2 regions of the Streptomyces sp. NPDC051173 genome follow, and region 2 is predicted to be linked to the other one. Evidence: riboswitches for the same ligand, from Rfam matches in the RefSeq annotation. Region 2 holds a riboswitch; the other holds the start of a gene.

Region 1 (3,335 bases), on a different contig from region 2:
CCGCCCCCACCAGGCTGCCCATGACCGCGGTGTCGGCGTACTCCTCGCCCGGATTCCGCCGCAGCGGCGGCCTGGGCAGCCCGGCCCCGGACAGGCTCGCCCGGTCCGGTACACAGACCTTGTCGTGGGCGGCGTCGAACGCGGCGGCCCGGGCCAGCGCCTCCGCCAACTGCCCTGCTCGCAAGGCCCCGTCCAGCACGAGCGCCGTCGGCGACTGCCCGAGACCGTGCGTGGCGGCATTGACCGCCGCCAGCACCAGGTCGGCCCCGGCCGCACCGAGCCGACGGTGCAGCACGCCTCGCACCCGCGAGTCCTCCCGTAACAGCGTCACCGCCGCGGTGACCAACCGCGGCGACTTCTGCCACCGCATCACCTGCGCCAGCAGCGCCACGGCGACACCCGCCGCATCACATCCCAGGAGCACGACCGCCGCGCGTACGTCACCGACACCCCCCGGATACGGAAGGTTCGGGTCCGCATTCCCGCCGGAGTGCTTCAGCCCGTGCTGGGCAGCCAGTTTCTCCGCCCGGTTCTCGATCGCACCGACCAGGTCGTCTTCAACCACCTGCACCACCAGCCGGGACAGACCGTTGTCCCAGTAGGCGAGGAGAACATCAGGATGTTCCAGCAGAGCGGCTGCCACCTTTTGCGCGGCCTCCTCCAGCCGCGGCATGTCGGCGGCTTCCGGGTGCGGGCGCAAGGGCAGCTGGATCCGGCCGCCGGCACGCCAACGACCGTCTCCGGGGACAAGCGCGTTACGGGCGACCCGAGCCACGCGCACGGCTGTCGCGGATGCCTCGGCCGCCCCGCTCACCACAGTGTGCACACCCGTCGATGCCAGCTCGCCCGCTCCGTGCAAGAGCGCGTCGGCCGATGGAGCGAGACGGCCCACGGCCCGGGCCGGCGCCGTGAGTACGAGCCCAAGACCGGCCATGGGCAGACCGGTCAACGAACGCAGAACCACTGTCCTACCCTCATGGGATATCCGCACCGGTCAGGACCACAGCGCGGAGAAGGAGTGCTGTGCCCGGGACGGCCGGGCGGCCGACGATCACTGCCCGGCGATCAGCCGGGCGGCCGGCCCGAGGAGGCTTCGTCATCGATCGGCACCGTGACACTGCGCCGACCGCCCGCCTGGACCGATGACGCCTTCGACACACCTTTCGTCCGCTTCGGGGCAGTGTTCGCCGCTCCCTTCGCACGCTTCGGGGCAGTGGCGGAGACGGTGGGCGAGTCCTGCTGCTGACCGGCCGGTGCGGCCTCCGCCGCTCCGTCTCTCCCGGGACGTTGCTGCGTCAGCCACACCGCCGCGGCGCCCGCCGCCGCGACCGGCCACTCGACGAGACCGACCGCGCCCAGAAGGCCCACACCGGCGTACACCGCGGCCCGGCGCGCCCCGGGAGAGACCGAACCGACCACGTCCAGCGTCCCGTTCACGGCCCCCTTCACCAGGCCGGCACCGGGGACGTGGTCCGCCACCGCCTGCACAGCCCCCAACGCACCCGCCAGCCCGGGCGGACGCACCGAGGACGAAGACGGTATACCGGCGCTCTCACTCATGGAATCTCCAATTCCCGATAAGGACATGACTCCTACGTGAAACTGCCCACCGGCGTTAACCTGCGCCATCTCCCGTTTCCCTAAACGTGCCTTGACAGCGCCCGCGCGCCTTCGTGATTCTCGATGTACGCAGCACCTCGTTGGGTGAGGCTTCTGCGCGGACACAGGCCACTGACCCCGAACGTCGAGAGACGCCCCGGGTCAGGACAGCTCACTCCGGATTAAGGGGTGCGCCCAGGTGGCTGCCCGGCCGACTGCGGCCGGGAATACGCCGCGCAGTGCTGAAACCGTGACGAGAGAGGTGCCTTCCCGCGACGCGGGGGCTCCTCGGCCCATGCCCGGCACCCTCGAGTGCCCAGGCCGCGAGGAGGTGAGGGGCTTGGGTCCCTGGCATAGTCCGGAGCCCGCTTCCGGCCGAACTCGCCCGTCACCACTCACCCGTCGCCGACGCTTCCACTGACTTTCGCGCGCCACTCGTGCGGGTCGGCCCCCAGGCGTGCCGTGCGAATTGTTCCGTGCGCCCGTCCGCGACCGGGTATGTCCTGCTCGGAGACCACTGTGCGCATCCAACTGGCCTGGCCGAACACCGCCGACGCCGTCCTCACTCTGACTGTCGCCCTGCCCGACTTCAGCTCCGACTCGTACCACTCCGCACTGCGGCGGGCCCTGACCTACGCAGGACCCGTTCTCGCCGGCGTCGCCGACGCCGCCGGCGCGGGCCTCCTCGCCCACCTGCTACTCCCGTTCGCCGTCCACCTCGTGCAGCAGGCACTGGAGAACCCTGAGCGGTCTCCGCAACACGACCCCGGCCACGCCTCCGTTCACGTGTAGCGCTCGATGCCGGTGGCCAGGCGACGGGTCCAAGCTCAGTCATGGCGGGCAACCTATCGCACGCGCGCCCGACCCACCCGACGTCAACTGGTGTCTCTCATACTTCTCTTACGCCGCCCTGCCATATTGGCCCGCATGTCCAGGCCAGATTCGAAAAACTCTGATCGGTTGTCACGGACCGGGCTCTCGGCGGAGATCACACCGCGATCCGCGATAAACAAGGTTTCGTCACGGGGGTACTTCATGTCGAAGGTCAGTCGCAGGCGTGTGGCTACGGTCGTCGCGCTTACGGGCTTCACAGCGGCGGCCTGTGGTACGGCCGTGGCCGCCCCGTCACAGTCTCGTGGTCATGCGGCGAACTATCTGTACACGTCCATCGGAGAGTTCGACGCCGCCGCCAAGCCACTACTGGGGCGGTCCGATATCGACGGTGTGCAAGTAGTGGTCCCGTGGGGGATGCTGGAGAAGGAGAAGAACCGCTACGATTTCTCGGCCGTCGACCAGGTGGTGCGTCAGGTCGAGGCACAGCACAAGAAGGTGTTCATCCAGCTTCAGGACCGGTTCTTCGCACCGCCGACGCGGCTTCCGCAGTACCTGCTGACGGACCCGGAATATGCGGGAGGGGCCGCCCCGGAGCTCAACGTCGACGGGCCCGTCCCCGGCCCGCCCGGTGCCGTCGCGGCGCAGTGGAACAAGAACGTCCAGAATCGGTTCCAGCATTTGCTGAAGGCGCTGGCGCAGCGGTTCGACGGACGGGTCACCGGTGTCAATCTGCCGGAGAGCTCGGTCTCCGTGGACACAGCGAAGGACAAGACTCACTTCAGTTGTGACGCATACTTCAACGCGGAGCTGGAGAACGCGGCCTACGCCAAGAAGGTGTTCAAGGCCAGCACTGTGGTGCAGTACATCAATTTCTGGCCGTGCGGCTGGGGAGACGACAACGG
Region 2 (3,335 bases):
TCCTGATGCCCGGTGAGAACACCGGCGCGCCGGACGGGCCCCTGCTGCGCTATCTGACGGCGCTGGAGTCCTTCGACCGGCGCTTCCCCGGCTTCCGCAGCGAGACGCACGGCGTCACCCTCGACCAGGACAGCGGCGACTACCTCATCGAGTGCGTACGCCGCATCCCGGCGCAGCAGGCCGGGGACGGGGACGAGGCACGGCAGGAGGCGCCGGCGCGCTCCTGAGGACACGTGGACCGGGCGGGGTCACGGACTCCGCCCGGTCGACGCCCTCAGACCGTCAGGCCGTCACGCCGCCGTCGACTCGCGGTGGGGCGGCCCGATGGCCGCGCCTAGTACGGCGTTGTTGGGGATGAGCGTCCGGCCGTCGTCGGTGCGCAGTTCGACGAACAGCAGGGTCATGTCGGCGACTTCGCCCTCGATGCGGCCGCCGAGCGGGCCCGACTGCACGCTGATCCGCTCGCCGATCGTGAAGGGGTGCGCGACCATCAGCACCAGGCCCGCGAAGATGTTGCCCAGCACCGGCTGGGCGGCGATGCCCAGCAGCACACCGGTCAGCGCACCGCCCAGCAGCAGCTTCCCCCACGGCACCCTGAGGAGGCTCAGGGCGCCCAGGATCACCAGCGCGTAGCCGGACAGCAGGCATATCACCCGCAGTGCGGCGGAGCGGTTGTCGCTGATCCGGCCGGTGAGCAGCTTCACCAGGTCGTCCGTCGCGCCGCGGACCGCGATCAGGGCGCCCACCAGGAAGACCCCCGCGCTGACGCCGGCGATCACCCGGGAGGTCAGCGACTGGTGGCTGCCGGGGCTGCCCAGCAGTCCGCCGAAGGTGAGCGACACGACGAGCCCGCCGACGGCGAGCGAGGTGATGACGACGGCCCGCCGCGTACGGATCACCCCGCGCCAGTGCAGCCGGTGCCCGACGGCGACGGGGTCTGCGGTCATGCTGTCGTGGTCCACCGATGAGCCCCTTGTGGTGCGGATGTCGCGCAGCAGACTACCCACGGTCCCGGGGCACCGAATGCGGCGCTCCGCCCGGCGCCGGATCCCGCCCAGGTCAAGCCTTGGCCAAACGGTTGCGCGGTTGCGCAAGTAAGGGTCTATGCTTCTGGAGGTTCGAAATCAGAAGGCACCTCGTTCGGTGAGGCGTCTGTACGGACACAGGCCACTGACCCCACGACGTCGAGAGACGCCCAGGGTCAGGACAGGTCTCCCCGAATTAAGGGGTGACCCCAAGTGGCTTCCCCACCGAAGGGGATCACGCCGTGCAGTGCCAAAGCTCTGACGAGTTGGGGTGAACCGGGGCATGCCCGGTCCGCTCCTTGCCGAGTCGTCGACGCGCCGCGCGTCCCGGCCGGAAGGAGGCGAGAGACATGGATTGCAGTTGCAGTAGTCCGGGCCATAGTCGCCCCTCTTTCCGCATGCCCTCGCCCTTCTCCGGCACACGGTAACCACCTTCCCCGCGGGCACGACCGCGCCACCGCCCTCACCCGCCCGGCCCCCGGCCGACCCGGGTCGCAGTGCTGCGCGCCCGTGGGTGGAGCGTGTCCGCGCGCCACCGACTCCTCGCCTGCCCAGGCGTCCGGGAGGCTCCCCATGACCGACCTGATCACCGACACCGAGATCCCGGCGCCCCGCAGCGCGGTGCTGGACGACGCCCACCTCGGCGACATCCGCGGCGCCCTCGGCACCATCAAGCAGGACGACCACGGCGAACGCCGGGGCCTGTCCGCCAAGTTGAAGACGCTCCTCGCCATCGTCGGCCCCGGGCTGATCGTGATGGTCGGCGACAACGACGCGGGGGCCTTCGCGACGTACGGCCAGGCGGGCCAGAACTACGGCACCAGCCTGCTGTGGACGCTCCTCCTGCTGATCCCCGTGCTCTATGTGAACCAGGAGATGGTCCTGCGGCTGGGCGCGGTGACCGGGGTCGGGCACGCCCGGCTCATCCTGGAGCGGTTCGGGAAGTTCTGGGGCGCGTTCTCCGTCATAGACCTGTTCCTGCTCAACGCGCTGACGCTCGTCACCGAGTTCATCGGGATCACCCTGGCGACCGGCTATCTCGGGCTTCCCAAGGTGGCCTCGGTGATCCTGGCCGCCGCGATCATCATCGCCTCGGCGTTCACGGGGTCCTTCCGCCGCTTCGAGCGGGTCGCCATCGCCCTGTGCGCGGGCAGCCTGCTGCTCGTCCCCGTCTACTTCCTGGTCCACCCCAAGTCCTCGCGGATGGCACACGACTTCGTCGTCCCCGTCATCCCCGGCGGCTCCGGCGAGCTGGCCACCGTCATGCTGCTGATCATCGGCATAGTCGGCACGACCGTGGCGCCCTGGCAGCTGTTCTTCCAGCAGTCGTACGTCATCGACAAGCGCATCACCCCGCGCTTCATGAAGTACGAGAAGGCCGACCTCTGGCTCGGCATCGGCGTCGTCGTGATCGGCGCCGCCGCCATGATGGGCATCGCCTCCGCGGCCTTCGCCGGCACCGGCCGCTTCGGCGACTTCACGGACGCCGGGGGCCTGGCCACCGGCATCGAGGCGCACGCCGGGAAGCTCGCCGGAGTGCTCTTCGCGATCGCCCTGCTGGACGCCTCCATCATCGGCGCGTTCGCGGTCTCGCTGTCCACCGCCTACGCCATCGGCGACGTCCTCGGCATGAAGCACTCGCTGCACCGCGGCATCAAGGGCGCCAAGGGCTTCTACGCGGTCTACGCCGGGCTGGTCGCCGCGGCCGCCGCCATCGTGCTGATCCCCGGCTCCCCGCTGGGCCTGCTCACCGAGGGCGTCCAGACCCTCGCCGGGGTGCTGCTCCCGTCCGCCTCGGTCTTCCTGCTGCTGCTCTGCAACGACAAGCAGGTCCTGGGGCCGTGGACCAACGGTCCCAAGACCAACGCCTTCACCGCGGCGGTCGTCGGTGTCCTGGTGACCCTCTCGGTCATCCTGACCGCTTCCGTCCTGTTCCCCGACATCACCGCCGGCGCGATCCTCGACATCATGGCCGCCTGCGGCGTCGCGGGAGTGCTCGCCGCCGGCTACGCCTTCACCCGGCGGCGCACCGGGACGAAGGAGGACCCCATCGACCGCACCGGCAGGGACACCTGGCGGATGCCCCCGCTGGAGACCCTCGCCCGCCCGGTCATGGCCACCGGCCGCAAGATCGGCATGGGGGCGCTGCGGGCGTACCTCCTGGCGGCGATGGTCCTGGTCGTCATCAAGCTCGTCCGGGTCGCACTCGGACAGTGAGCCCGGCCTCCCGACGGGAGGTCACCACACCAGCGCGTCCGCCGCGTTCGACTGCCAGTACGTGACCGCCGCCGAGTCGTCGATCCACGTGCC

Evidence for each region. Region 2 has a riboswitch for magnesium ahead of AB0435_RS17575 (NRAMP family divalent metal transporter). Riboswitches for the same ligand answer to the same signal wherever they lie in the genome.
Region 1: it holds a riboswitch for magnesium, as region 2 does, so the genes downstream of both, AB0435_RS32790 (hypothetical protein) here and AB0435_RS17575 (NRAMP family divalent metal transporter) in region 2, are expected to answer to the same signal.

Annotation. Positions count from the first base shown of each region.
Region 1 is NZ_JBFBBD010000118.1:291-3,625, reverse strand. Features, by position in the region: gene AB0435_RS32800 (cation-translocating P-type ATPase) at 1-934, opposite strand, end outside; gene AB0435_RS32795 (hypothetical protein) at 1,066-1,560, opposite strand; M-box (ykoK) riboswitch at 1,690-1,868, shown strand; gene AB0435_RS32790 (hypothetical protein) at 2,119-2,391, shown strand; partial or broken gene AB0435_RS32785 (hypothetical protein) at 2,635-3,335, shown strand, end outside.
Region 2 is NZ_JBFBBD010000029.1:39,805-43,139, forward strand. Features, by position in the region: gene AB0435_RS17565 (Orn/Lys/Arg decarboxylase N-terminal domain-containing protein) at 1-227, shown strand, start outside; gene AB0435_RS17570 (mechanosensitive ion channel domain-containing protein) at 291-947, opposite strand; M-box (ykoK) riboswitch at 1,129-1,303, shown strand; gene AB0435_RS17575 (NRAMP family divalent metal transporter) at 1,599-3,242, shown strand; gene AB0435_RS17580 (DUF4232 domain-containing protein) at 3,264-3,335, opposite strand, start outside.